2 regions of the Paenibacillus sp. cl6col genome follow, and region 2 is predicted to be linked to the other one. Evidence: predicted binding sites of a transcription regulator. Region 2 holds the regulator's gene; the other holds the start of a gene.
The links. The regulator Rex, encoded in region 2, represses fermentation and respiration genes when NADH is low (regulators of the CRP and FNR family bind a similar motif). The targets are predictions, from matches to a motif close to TTGTGAAATATTTCACAA.

Region 1 (7,623 bases), 190 kb from region 2:
GATTATAATCGGATCATTGCGATGGAAGGGGGACAACCCCTATCCCTTATGAACGATGAGATGGTTCTTGTTCTTCGTGAGCCCTTGAATGTGGATGAACCAAGTGATTCGAAACTATATTTGGGATATCCAGGGCCTGTAACGATCATGATTCGTGATACGTCTACAAAGGTATCGGGGCATATTCGTGATACGTCTGCAAAGGTATCCGGGCATATTCGGGAAAAGACCACAAGAAATGTAATCAATTCAGGTATAGGCGTTTACAATGTGTTAGTCGTTAGCGATGATTTGTTTGCCCCTTTTTTCGATAAGGCGCCGGCTGACCGAGCTCGATATGGACATGCATTCAATTGGTCGGATTGGGAGTATTCCTTGGCCTTAGACAAAAAGATCAGGGAGCACGTGTCGTTTAACGAAGAGGAAGATGACAGTATCAGAATCTCAAGCAGGGTGTATAATTGGAGCAGCACGAACCAAGTGTCCTCTCTAGGGATGTTCATCGGATTGTTTATTAGTTTGTTATTTTTTATCGCGAGCGGAAGTGTCATCTACTTCAAATTGTTCACCGAACTGCAGGATGATCAGGCATACTTCAAGGGGTTAACGCGAATTGGTTTGTCGATTGCGGAGATCCGTCGTGTTGTTACGTTCCAAGTAGGACTTATCTTCTTCGCACCATGCATGGTAGGGAGCGTTCATACATTGTTCGCCTTGAAGACACTGAGCAACCTGGTTAATTCGAACATGATGGGGTATGCATTGACAGTCGTGAGCATGTTCGTTGTGATGCAGGCGCTCTTCTTCTTCGCTGCACGAAAAACCTATATGAGGAAAATATTAGAGGAAGTAGTTGTATAAATAAGGGCTAACTCTCGTATTTATGTCGAACGAGTTGTAAATCCGACGGATTTTGTTACGGGATTGATACGATTTCTTGCTCATCTTATTGCATAATAGACTAAGAAACCTGTATGTTTATAGGTAGAGAAGGCAAGAAAGTGAGTTGACGTAATGAAAAGACGATGGCTACGCATTCGCAACTACGCCGAACACTCCAAAGTTCTTGTTGTACTGATGTTGTTGATATGCATAATCACTGCTTGCTCCAAGACAACTGAGCAGGAGCAGCAGGCAGAAGAGCAATCTAGTCCGGCTTCGAAGGTGACAGTTACTATCGAGGGCGGTTCCTATATACCGAACTTGTCAGAACGCATTGAAATTGATTGGAAGTCAGGCATGACCGTTACCGATTCCTTGAAGCAGACAGGAATTGTAAAGATCTCTGAAGAGGATGGTGTGATCATGTCCGTCGGAGATGTTGCCCTGGATACGAAGATGGGATGGGGCATCGTGGTCAATGATGAAGAGCTTAGGCAACCTGCAGCGATGGAGAAGATCGTTGGCCCCGGTGATACGGTTGTTGTGTTTGTGAAGCGAATGGATGTCAAGACGAATTCCCTGCCTACTGCAGGACTGACATTGAGTATCGACGGAGGCACTACGATCCCAGAAATGACCAATACCTATGTGGTCAGCTGGAAAGAGAATATGAATGTTAACGATCTAATTGATGAGTTTGCACAAATCTCCTTGTCAGATGACGGCAAGCAAGTGCTGCACATTGGTCAGCGAAAAATGGAAAAAACGATAGACTTTGCATTAAAGGTAAATGGGAAGAAGATGACGGTGGTCGAGGGACGGAAGCTTGTTCTGCAGCCAGATGACCAGATTGAATTTATCATCACTCCATAAAGGATGCATATCCATACAGTCCTCAATGTGAGCGCGGGACGCGCGTCACATGTTGGGGGCTTTTTTGCGTTGAGATGCATGATGTGCACGATCCTTGACAAAGACACCATTTATAGAATTTTCCGCTCGTTTATTCATTTTCCCCGTAATTTTCTTGTGTCCTTGTTTTTGTATTGCAGATTGAGAGCGGTTTCTGGTTAACTAGAAATAGATATTTTTGTTAGTACAATGGTTCTATTTCATCAATGAACAGACAGAGGAGGATAAGCGAGATGAGTGAAACCATTCAGCAACAGGCAGAACAACGTGAGGATGAGCAGATCGTTCAGCAAGGGGTACATAACTTCAGTGGGGAAGACGAATGGGTGAAGCCAGATCGCCCTGAATTGCTCGAACAGCTGGAATGGTTCAAGGATCAGAAGCTGGGCTTAATGATGCATTGGGGAACCTATTCCCAGCTCGGTATCGTAGAGTCGTGGGCGCTTAGTGATGTCGATGAAGAGTGGTCGCGAGATAGTGTGGATTGGGATTATGATGCCGAAGAGCTGAAGCAGCAATACTTCGATCTAAATAAGACATTTAATCCGCTGCGCTTCCAGCCGGAATTATGGGCGGATCTTGCTGTTGAAGGCGGCTTCAAGTATTTGATTTTTACCACGAAGCATCATGATGGTTTTTGCATGTGGGACACCAAAACAACGGACTATCGGATAACAGGTGCACAGACGCCATTCCATACCCATAAGTACGCAGATGTATGCAGGCATCTTTTTGATGCTTTCCGTGACAGAGGATTGGCGATTGCAGCCTATTTCTCTAAGGCAGACTGGCATACACCTACCTATTGGGCACCAGGGATGGAGCGAAGCAACCCAACGTGGCGGGGCCCGTCCTATAATCCGCAGGAGTATCCTGAATTGTGGGAGCAGTTCGTTCAGTTTACTCATGAACAGATCATGGAGCTGTTAACAGACTACGGACGTATCGATGTATTGTGGTTGGATGCTGGCTGGGTATGCAAGGAGAGCCGTGTATCTCAGGATATCCGTCTCGGAGAAGTCGTGGAGAAAGCTAGAGAGAAGCAGCCATGGCTGCTATCTGCCGACCGTACGGTTGGAGGGCCATATGAGAACATTATTACGCCGGAACAGAGGATTCCAAGTGATGCGATGAATGTACCATGGGAAAGCTGCATTACAATGGGAACATCCTTCTCCTTCCGTTTTGAGGACAAGTACAAGACAACCCGGCAGCTTGTTCATATTCTGATGGAGGTAGTCGCCAAGGGAGGAAATCTGGCTCTAAATGTTGGGCCACAGCCGGATGGCCGGATTCCTGAAGGGGCGATTGCTCGCATCAAGGAACTTGGCGCGTGGATGGGCACCTATGGGGAAGCTGTCTATGGAACGCGCATCTGCGCTCCTTACTTTACACAGCGCTGCGCCTTTACACGTAAGGACGATACGGTATATTGTACGTATTTATATCCTTCTGAAGATACTAATGTTAACGATAACATCATTCTTCCGTATACAGACAAGGTAACGGCTATTCATTTGGTAGGGGCGGATGAGAAGCTTCAATTCCACTCTGACGAAGCAGGATTGCATGTAAAGCTGCCCGCACATGAAGTAGGGGATAAGGCACCAATTGCACATGTGTTCCGTCTAACAGCCAATTAAGTGCATTAGAAGATCAGTGAGGAAAGTACAATGGGTAGGGAGTAGAATGGAATGGACATGTTCCTTATTCATATCGGGAAACCGTTAGCAGTACCCTATCTGTAGAGGTAAACAGAAGTAAGGCCCTCATGCCATGAGCTTGCATGAGGGCGTTTTGTATTAGATGCGGCAAATTTCATTCGGGCACATTTCACAATGACATACTTCCCGCAGGTGTTCTAATTCGCGAATGACAATCATACCATTCTCATATTCAATAACATCGCGTTTGCGAAGATCGCTTAACATACGATTGACGCTCTCACGAGTAGCGCCGATCATATTCGATAGATCGGTATGTGTAATTTTTTTGTTGATCAGGAGACCGCCGTCTTCTAATTCTTCACCGTAAGTATTGGACAATCTGATGAGAGTGGAGCATAGCGCGCCTGGTTTACCATACATCATTAGATCGCGGAACTTGGTCTGAGTCAGGCGGTGATGGATCCCCATCCACTTCATGAAATCGATCGAGAAGTCGCAGTGCTGGCATATGAGAATCTCAATATCCTTCTGCTCAATAAGCAATACCTCAGCTTCTTCAAGGACTTCCGCTGTGAATGTGTGCTTTGTACTATGGAATGGATCAACTTGGCCGACTAAATCCCCAGCTTGATACATGTACAGAATTAGCTCTTTGCCTTCATCTGTAGACTTTGTGATTTTTACACGTCCGCTCTTCAGGAGGAACAGCTTATCAGATAGATCTCCTTCCCAGAAGAGATGAGAGCTGTCAGGATAGGTACGTTCTTTACCGATATTGATTAATCGTTCTACATTCTGTTCTGAGAAACAAGAGGTATTGCAGGGCTCTCCAAATTTGTCGGTGATGTTAGTCACTCTGTTCCCCTCCAATTTACATATTTCAAATTTTAGTAATTTTGACCCAAAGAATTCCATGTGACAAGTTTCACTATATGAATACGTATTACTATCATGGATGTTCCGCACGCAGTTGTCAATTTATTTACGATTAAAATTATTTACAGTTTGGTTAAATCGAGTGATTAATATCACGCCAATCAAATAAAATCGGGGAGAAATAAAAAAATAAGCAAAATCAATCAGAGTTGTGAAATTAATCACATACTAACACGCGAAAGATGGATACAATGAAAGTGTGAAATGATTCACAAACAATTGTAACCAACACGAACCTCAGAAAAGGACCGTAACAGAACAGCAGACACACCGTATAGAGAAACCCTTTCTTAGGTTCATTGCAAGGTATCCATGAATGGAGGCGGAGAGAATGGCGACAAAACAAGAAACGAAACCAACTGTAGAGAAAAAAACGGAGCAAGTCGATGTTACGAAGCACATTCAGCAACTGATTGACCGCGCGAATAAGGCGCAGGAAGCATTTATGGACATGAACCAAGAGCAGATAGACAAGATCGTACAGCAAATGGCACTCGCTGGCTTGGATAAGCATATGATGCTTGCCAAGATGGCTGTTGAAGAAACGGGCCGCGGTGTGTATGAAGATAAAATTACGAAAAACATTTTCGCAACTGAATATATCCACAACTATATCAAGTATGACAAAACGGTAGGTGTCATCGAGGACAATCCGCAGGGTGCTTATATGAAGATTGCGGAACCGGTTGGAATTGTCATGGGGATTACGCCGGTAACGAACCCAACTTCAACAACCATGTTCAAGGCGCTCATCGCGATAAAGACACGCAACCCGATTATTTTCGGCTTCCATCCATCCGCTCAGAAATGCAGTGCGGAAGCAGCTCGCATCCTGCATGAGGCAGCAGTGAAATATGGTGCTCCTGAGCATTGTATCCAATGGATTGAGTATCCGTCGATGGATGCGACTAACGGCTTGATGAACCACCCTGATGTGGCGCTAATCCTGGCGACAGGCGGTGCTGGTATGGTTCGCTCCGCTTATAGCTGCGGCAAGCCTGCCTTAGGCGTTGGCCCAGGTAACGTGCCGTGCTTCATCGAGAAGACGGCAGATCTGAATCAAGCGGTAACGGATTTGATTCTGTCCAAGACGTTCGATAATGGCATGATCTGCGCATCCGAGCAAGCCGTCATCATTGAAGAGCCGATTTACGCACAAACGAAGAAAATGATGACCACACAGGGCTGCTACTTCTTGAATAAGGAAGAGACCGGCAAGCTCCAAGCGATGGCAATGAAGACAGACACCTGTGCGGTGAATCCGAACATCGTGGGCCAATCTGCAAAGAAAATTGCTGAGATGGCCGGACTTCAAGTACCAGATACAACGAAAATACTTGTAGCTGAGCTGGATGGTGTGGGGCCGAAGTTCCCACTGTCTGCAGAGAAGCTGAGCCCCGTGCTTGCTTGCTACAAGGTGAAGACCGCAGAAGAAGGCGTTGACCGCGCGGCTGAAATTGTGGCATTTGGCGGTATGGGTCACTCTTCGGTCATCCACTCGAATGATGACGAGGTAATTCGTAAGTTCGCCGACCGTCTGCAAACAGGCCGCATTCTGGTCAACTCTCCTTCTACTCATGGCGCGATTGGAGACTTGTACAACACCAATATTCCTTCGTTGACACTTGGCTGCGGATCGTATGGCCGCAACTCAACTTCTTCGAACGTAACAGCGGTCAATTTGCTGAATATTAAACGGGTGGCGAAGCGTACAGTGAATATGCAATGGTTCAAGGTGCCAAATAAGATTTACTTCGAGAAGGGTGCAACACAGTACTTGGCGAAGATGCCGGATATTAGCCGTGTCATGATTGTTACCGACCCAATGATGGTGAAGCTGGGCTACGTGGAGAAGCTGGAATACTATTTGCGTCAACGCCGCAACCCAGTCGTCATTGAAGTGTTCTCGGATGTCGAGCCAGATCCTTCGACGAAAACAGTGGAACGTGGTACAGAAATGATGCTCAGCTTCGAGCCAGACTGCATTATCGCCTTGGGCGGCGGCTCGCCGATGGATGCAGCGAAGGGCATGTGGCTATTCTACGAACATCCAGATGCTGAATTCGATAACCTGAAGCAGAAGTTCTTAGACATCCGCAAGCGTACATTCAAGTATCCACGTCTTGGCCAGAAGGCGAAGTTCGTCGCAATTCCAACGACTTCGGGTACTGGTTCGGAAGTAACCTCGTTCGCGGTTATTACGGATAAGGAAAAAGGCAATACGAAATATCCGCTAGCTGATTATGAGCTGACGCCGGACGTAGCGATTATTGACCCAGAGTTCGTGTACAGCTTGCCGAAGACGGCAGTTGCTGATACGGGAATGGACGTTTTGACGCACGCGATTGAAGCGTATGTATCGGTAATGGCAAGCGACTATACTGATGGTCTGGCAATAAAGGCCATTCAGCTCGTGTTCGAGAACTTGGTGAAATCCCATCATGAAGCATGTCCGAAAGCGCGCGAGAAAATGCACAACGCATCGACACTTGCTGGTATGGCATTCGCGAATGCGTTCCTAGGCATCAACCACAGCTTGGCGCATAAATGGGGAGCGCAATACCATACTGCACATGGTCGCACGAATGCGATTCTCATGCCGCATGTCATTCGCTACAATGCGAAGAAACCAACGAAGTACGCTTCGTTCCCGAAATATGACCACTTCGTAGCAGATGAGCGCTACGCGGAAATTGCACGCATCCTCGGTCTTCCATGCCGCACCACGGAAGAGGGCGTGAACAGCCTTATCAACGCAATTCGGGAATTGAACCGCGAACTGGGTATTCCAGAATCGTTCCAAGCAATTGGCTTCGATGCCAAGGACTTCGAATCCAATGTTGATTACTTGGCAGACCGCGCCTTTGAAGACCAATGTACAACAGCGAATCCGAAGCTTCCACTCGTAACAGAGTTGGCTGATGTATATCGGAACGCATTCTATGGACGATTTGAATAAGTTAGAATGATACGATAGCAGGGCAGTGGGCAGCGGGGAAGATCTTCCCCGCTGTCTTTGTTGTATAATCAACTTCTGAACCATTGCTTATAATGCGGTAAACGAGTGCTAATTAAGTGCTAACCACCTGCAAAAAGCAGGGCAGCAGTGGAGATTACAACATTTTGAATTATATTATGTGAAAAAAATCATTTGTCTAGCTTATATTGTGATAAATATCACATAATTGAAAGTGTGAAAAGAGGTACAATGAAGGCGTAGCAAGGG
Region 2 (7,623 bases):
GCAGCTCCAAAATATGCTTGCGTCCCTTCTTATCCGGCATATCTACTTGGATATGACGATCAAAACGGCCTGGGCGCAGCAATGCACTGTCCAGCATCTCTTTACGGTTTGTGGCGGCCATTACCAGAATACGCGGTGACTCATCTGCGTACAGTCCATCCATCTCCGTCAACAGCTGGTTGAGCGTTTGATCATACTCTTTTTGTTGCCCACCTTCACGCTTGCCGCCGATCACATCAATTTCATCAATGAAGATAACTGCATTTTGTTTTTTCTCTTTCTCTGCACGCTGTCTTGCTTCCTTGAACAGCTCTCGTACACGTCCCGCTCCGACACCGACATACATCTCAACAAACTCACTGCCTGACACACCAATAAATATCGCGTCTGCATAATGAGCAGATGCTTTCGCCATTAATGTTTTCCCCGTCCCTGGGGGGCCTGTTAACAATATCCCTTTCATAGGACGAATACCGAATTTACGAATGTCATCTGGCCGTACCAGAAAATCAAGAGCTTCAATCAATTCATTCTTGGCTCTATCCTGCCCGCCAATACGCTCGAAGCTCATTTCACTAATCTGATTATTGCCTGACTTCACACGCCCTGACGAACGCGCCAAGCCAGCTTGTCCTCTGCGATTTACAAACAGCAGAAGAGCACTGATCGCGGCAACTGCCGCGATGACCGGCCATATATTAACTCCAAGATAACTGACAAATAATATCGCTGGGATTACGATCCCTAATGCCAATTCCCAACTACGAACGGATTTCCGTTGCTTTTTCATTAGGCCATACCCCCACAGGCGATGCTTGCAAAGGAAGCAATACGGTCTTGCTTCCTTTCTCATCCTTGAGTTGAATATACACATATCGTGAATCCATTTCCGTTTGGATCTGAATACCTGGATTTTGCTGCTGCAGTTCCTTCAACCTAACAGGAATATCGCTGTATTTCTGATGTACCATTGCATCTGCAATGTCGAACATTGCACGTGACCATAACTTATCGATAAGCGGCGTGCTCTCATCATTCAAGTATTCCAATTGTACTTTTTTCCCGCTCGAATTCTGTTGCAGCTCGTCCGACACTCTTTCAATCAGGGTGCTAATATTGGTGCCATCCTTGCTCTTCAGCTTCACTTGCAGCGCATCAGGATACCATTGAACATCATACTGCGTAATTTCAGCATGCTGCTTCAATACTCGTTCCACAGGCTGCTTCACGAAATTACGTTCATACAGTGTCCAACCTCCAAATAGTGCAACAGCTGTCGTGACCATAATGAGCAAAGTAGGCATGATTCGAATCTTTTTCGCCATGCTGAAACCTCCTGTTGCAAATATATATATCAATACCCCTAGTAATCTCTTTCTGATATATCAAGAGTATATCACATATGTTACTTCAACTATGGATGTAATGTGTACCATGATTGCCATCGAAATGGAGCTGCTACAATACAAAAAGCGCTGCTGCTTCGCATAGCGTACAATATGTACGTCATATGCAAAGCAGCAGCGCTGCAAAATCGCCTATTACTCGTTATTGGCTAACATTGAATACGTTATTTATTAGGCAGCGTATAGACATCCCCTATTGAGGAACCATTCGCAAATGAATAGAAATGATAGAAGTAATGAACAACCCCTTGTTCATCCTTGCGTTTGACCAATGCCTGCCATACATATTGATCATCCTTAAATGCTGGCGTAATGCGGATTACATCCGCATCCGGATATTGGGCTTCTATCTGGGCTTGAATCGTCTCTTTAGAGGTTGATTCCGCCATAGGAGTTACCTTATCAGGGAGTACCCACACGGTCTGCTCCTTACCATGTTCGTCAGTTCCCCGCACCATGTATACGACTTGATCCCATACACCCTTCTCCACTTCTGTCACATTTACGAGCTTCACTGCTTCATTCGCCCGCTTTATTATTTCCGCTTCCTTGACCCGTTCGTCCTTATTGATGTATTGCACATACTGATAAGTGGCGAAGAACAATCCGACTAGAAATAAGAGAACGAGTACCGGAATCAACCACTTCCAATGCGACCTCCGGCGTACGCGTCTTCTCTGCATGAATTCTCCTCCTGCCTATCTTGCCAGCAAGCCATCAAAGCATTGCTGCGCCTCGCGAAGGATTCGTTCTTCATCCATCGTCAAACATTCCCCATTCTTCACAACCTGCTTGCCGTCAACCCATACATGCTTGACATCTTTCGCAGACGCTGAATATACCATGTGGGATACCAAGTCGGTATGTGGCAGGAAATGAGGCTGATCAATATCTACCGCAACGAAGTCAGCCTTCATGCCTACTTCAAGCGCTCCAATATCGTCAAGACGAATGGTCTGCGCGCCATAGATCGTACCCATGCGCAGCGCCTCTGCAGCAGGAACCGCAGTTGGATCGCCGGACACCCCTTTATGAATCAAGGCCGTAAGGCGAATTTCTTCGAACATATCCAGATTGTTGTTGCTTGCTGCACCATCCGTACCCAAGGATACAACAACACCCGCACGCAGCATCTCAGGAACACGAGCGACACCGCTCGCCAGCTTAAGGTTGCTTCCTGGATTGTGGGACACCGCAACTTGATACTTCGCAAGCGTCTCAATCTCTTCGTCCGTCAAATGAACAGCATGCGCAACGAAGGAAGGACGGGAGAAGAATCCGAGCTTCTCCAAATGCGCAACCGGACGCAGTCCATAATCCTTCACATTCTGTTCAACTTCTGCCTTTGTCTCTGACATATGCGTGTGCAATGGCAAATCCAGATCATGAGCAGCCTGTACGAAGCTCTCAATAAAGGCTGGAGGACAAGTATACGGAGCATGCGGCGCCATAATCGTACGAATGCGGCCATCTGCCTTCCCATTCCAATCCTTCGCGAATTGAATCGCCTCATTCAGCTTCTCGCGCTGTACATCCTCTGGGCATAAGCCAATCGCACCGCGCATAAGCGATGCACGGATACCGGATTGCTCACATACCTTCGCTACTTCGTCCATGTAGTCATACATATCTACGAAGGTTGTTGTACCGCCCTTCAGCATTTCGATCACAGACAGAGCTGTTCCCCAATAGACATCATTGGCCGTGAACTTGCCTTCCATTGGCCACATTTTCTCCTGCAGCCATGTCTGAAGCGCCAAGTCATCCCCATACCCACGAAGCAGAGACATTGCAGCATGCCCGTGTGTATTAACAAGGCCTGGAATGAAAAATAGACCTTTGCCATCGATGATTTCAGCATCAGCTGCTGCATATTGCTCAGGCAGCTCCGATCCAATATGAACGATGCGATCATTCTCAACAACCATGAACCCATGGAATGAGGACTGCTTCGCAGTTGGAGACAAATCGGCGAACATGCCATTTTTAATAATGATTCGGTGTGTCATTCGGCGGGTACTTCCTTTCCATTATCAGATAAATAATAGGCCAAACTGAACAAATCCGTTGTAAAATCGGCAGTATGCACACGGATATTCGAAGGAACCCTCAAAATGACAGGCGCAAAGTTCAAGATCGCTTCTACTCCCGCCTCTACAAATTGATCAGCTACATACTGAGCTTCTGTAGCAGGAACCGTGATAATCCCGATACGGATTTGCTTCTCGCGTACCGTCGTAATTAGGTCAGACATCGGCTGAACTTTCAGGTTATTTATCTCGGTATTGATTTTGGATTCCTGTGCATCGAACACTGCAACGATCTTCATATTATCTTTCAAGTATACGGTGTAGTTACAGAGTGCGTGACCTAATTTACCTGCACCGACCAATCCAACATGGATAACTTGATCCAGTTTCAAAATATGTCTGATTTGTTGAATCAAATACGATACATCATACCCAATGCCCTTGCGGCCGAAGTCGCCGAAATACGCTAGATCCTTCCGAATTTGCGCAGGATTCAAGTTCAGCTTCTGTCCCAAATCTTGAGAAGAAACTGTGAGCACTTCTCGCTGCTTCAATTCCAATAGATGGCGTAAATACACGGGTAATCGCCGAACGACAGCTTCTGATATCTTTAGTGCTTTCATTCTAACAAGCCCCTCTCATCGCTCTCCAATGCCTCTTTGATTATGGTCTAGCCACGTATCAATACGTGGTACAAGTTGTTCTGTTGCCATATGCTCCATTTTTGGGCCAGGCAGCGAGTAAAGAAAATGTTTGCCGTAGCTTGTCTCTATTACACGAGTGTCATAAATGATGACAATTCCCTTATCCTGCGTCGTACGCACAAGGCGGCCGAATCCTTGCTTGAAGCGAATTACAGCCTGTGGGACGGAATATTTGCGGAATGGATTCTGATTCATCCGCTTCAGCCGATCGCACTTCGCTTCCACGAGTGGATGATTCGGTGGCTGGAATGGCAGCCGTACAATCGCAAGACATGTCAACGCATCTCCTGGAATATCAACGCCTTCCCAGAAGCTGCTCGTTCCTAGCAGGACTGAATTCGGCTGATCTCGGAATCGGCGTGTCAGCTTGCTTCGGTTGCCGCTGTCAATCCCTTGTCCCAGCACTTGAATGCCATGCAGGCTAAGCGCCTCCTTCAGCGGTTCATACACATCCCGCAGCATGCGGTATGACGTGAATAAGACAAGCATACGTCCTTCTGTTACCTTGGCTACATCAGCCAAGGACTGCATCAGCGTCGAGTTAAACTTGGCATCTGATGCTCCCTTCACACTAGGGAAGTCACGCGGGATGACAACAAGTGCTTGTTCCCGGTAGTTGAACGGCGACGGAAGTATGACCGTATTTAGACGGCCATCCCGCTGCGCATCCTTCAAGCCAAGCTGTTCAGCTACGAATTGGAATGATTTATCAACGGACAATGTAGCCGAAGTTAAGATTACGCTCTTCTTCGGCTCGAAGAAGTATCGCTTCAGCGCTTCGCTTACATCGACAGGGACCGCATACATTTGCATTGATTTATGCTTGTATTGGAGATTGCCTTCCATCCAGTAGACGGTATCCGCATCCTTGCCTTGCATAAATTCACGGAATTCATCGCGAAGCTGCCCTATGTCCTTGAATAAACCTGTCACATCAGCCGTGACGCCCTGCACTTCATCATCATCATAATCCTTCCATTCATTGACGAGCTTCTCCCCCGAACGAACAATATCACTTAAACGCGTGTGAATATCGCCTTCGAGCTCCGATACGGAGCTCCATCCATCAGGACGATTGCCAGATGGCAGCCGGAGAACAGCTTGCCCGCCTTCCGCCTGCCCCGCTTCATTCATGGAAGGAAGCATTTGATAGAGTAGCTCATGCAGCCGATCCCATTGATCCTTAACATCGACAAGCTGTGTTAACAGCTTCTCGATCCCTTCAGCCCATACGAGCGCTTTTTCATTGCCTGACAAGCGAAGACGCAGCTGCAGCAATACAAGCGCACCATTCTTGCTGTCTTTGAACAATTGGGTCAGCGGATGAATGAGTGAAAAATATTGCAAGTGAATGCCTAAATGTTTGCCTGCCGTTTCTTCGAAGTGATGTGCTTCGTCTACGACAAGCTGCTCGTATGCGGGGAGCAAACGATGCTCCGCAATCACGTCCGTAAACAATAGGGAATGATTCGTTATAATAATGTCCGATAAATTCGCATCATTCTTCGCCCGGTGGTAGAAGCACCGACGGAACCAAGGACATGCGCGATTCAGACAGGAATCACTATCACTGGCAACGGTATCCCAGAAGTCTGCACCCTTATGAACGAAATGCAGTTCTTCGTCATCTCCATGCTCCGTCTGACTGAGCCACACCAACATTTGGGCAGCTGTCAAACTATCATCGCGTGCATGTACATACTCTCTATTACTTATTTTATGTTCAAATTTTCTCAAACACAAATAGTGACTGCGGCCTTTTAATACGGATGCCTTAAATGGAACCGGCACAATCTTCTCCAAGAGCGGCAAATCACGCTGTCTCAGTTGTTCTTGCAGATTGATTGTGTGTGTGCTAACAATCACTTTGCTCTCTTGAGAAACACTCTGATATATGGATGGCAGTAAGTACCCAAGCGACTTGCCGGTACCAGTACCTGCTTCGATTAGCAGGTGATGCTCTTGTTCGAAGCACTCCATCACTTCATTGAACATCTGCTCCTGCGATTCGCGCGGCTCATAATTATCCAAACGGCTTGCCAGATTCGTCTTAACCTGATCTAGGAACTGAGCGAAGGTCACTCCCTTAAGTGGGTTCTCTGCTGAAGAATCACGCGGCGCCTCCGTCTCTGTCCAATCCGTTTGCTTCAACGTCAATTGGCGGAACGGATAATACCCTTCTTCTTCTGTCCAATCAGACACCTCACGCTCCTGAAGCTTCTCTGCAAGCAGCCATTTCAAATCCCGCTCCTCTTGATCGCCAAACACATCAACGACGCGCTGTAGCGTCAATAACGGAAGCTGGTCAATCGCTTCTAAGCAGCGAATAAATATATCTGCTGTCGCCCTCGCATCACTGTCTGCTTGGTGCGGGCGATCATGAACAATCCCCATCTCATGTGACACAGAACCAAGCTGGAAGGAAGGCAGCGATGGAAAGAGGATGCGAAGCAGTTCAATTGTATCTAATATACGACCTGTGAACGGCAAATATCCTGTCTGTTCCAGCGCCCTGCATAGGAATTGATAATCGAAGGCCACATTATGGCCGACCAGTACGACATCCCCTAGCAAAGGGACAAGCCCCGTCATGGCATCATCAATATCCGGAGCATCCTTCACATCTTCCCCGGTAATGCCAGTGAGCTGCGATATAAATTCCGGTATGGGAACAGTTGGCCGCACAAGCGTATGATATTCGCGTTCTATCTTCAAATCATGGCCAAGAATAACCAAACCAATTTGAATTATTTCATCGTTCGGCTGACTGCCGGTCGTCTCAAAATCCAAAACAGCAAATCTCATCTCAATAGCTTTCCTCTCACAATTTCTGTTCTTAGCATAACAGATGTTCAGGCGTTTGGAAATGACTAGAGGGAAACATCTGTGCGTATTTTTTCCACACAGTCGTTCCCCTCCGATGTCATGAATCATTGATATTACATGCATGTTATTGGATATGCATCATGTGCTCGCCGCCGAGTTCAAAATGACCGCTTTTGGACTGGCATACCTTCAAATTCATAATCGGTTCCGGCAGAGCCGGATCCCATTCATGCGCCTTCAGGAAGCATGCTTCTGCCTGTGCAAACTGATGCTGCTTCGCATGAATGCAGCCAAGCGCATTGCAGGCAATGGCCTTCATGCTGTTGTTGTCAGTCAAAGGTATGATAAGTTGAAAATGATGTCCTGCTTCCTGACAATTCCCTAAATGCAAGTGCGACATCGCCAAATACGCGCGCACCTCGATATTCTCTGGCTGAATCTTAGCCGCCTGTTCCAAAAACATAACTGCTTCCTTATACATCATGAGCAAATAATACCCCTGACCCCGCTGATAGGGATCCCCATAGTCCGGAATAGCTATTTTGCTCTCCTTCACTGGGCATGGCTGTACGGGTACTGAGCTTCCCTTGCCTGCTTTGGGCCTTAACAATGACAGACGCTCTTCGAAGCGCAGCCATTCCTCCACAATATGGTCAC

Region 1: a site for Rex is predicted at 4,595-4,612, ahead of adhE (bifunctional acetaldehyde-CoA/alcohol dehydrogenase). Genes of this name have one in related genera too.

What each region holds. Positions count from the first base shown of each region.
Region 1 covers NZ_FNAZ01000002.1:151,547-159,169, forward strand. The annotation lists gene BLS15_RS04785 (ABC transporter permease) at 1-861, shown strand, start outside; gene BLS15_RS04790 (hypothetical protein) at 1,015-1,755, shown strand; gene BLS15_RS04795 (alpha-L-fucosidase) at 2,028-3,437, shown strand; gene BLS15_RS04800 (Crp/Fnr family transcriptional regulator) at 3,597-4,316, opposite strand; gene adhE (bifunctional acetaldehyde-CoA/alcohol dehydrogenase) at 4,729-7,356, shown strand.
Region 2 covers NZ_FNAZ01000002.1:339,736-347,358, reverse strand. The annotation lists gene BLS15_RS05765 (AAA family ATPase) at 1-790, opposite strand, end outside; gene BLS15_RS05760 (quinolinate synthase) at 762-1,325, opposite strand; gene BLS15_RS05755 (hypothetical protein) at 1,571-2,089, opposite strand; gene BLS15_RS05750 (amidohydrolase) at 2,105-3,415, opposite strand; gene BLS15_RS05745 (redox-sensing transcriptional repressor Rex) at 3,412-4,059, opposite strand; gene dinG (ATP-dependent DNA helicase DinG) at 4,075-6,945, opposite strand; gene BLS15_RS05735 (tetratricopeptide repeat protein) at 7,091-7,623, opposite strand, start outside.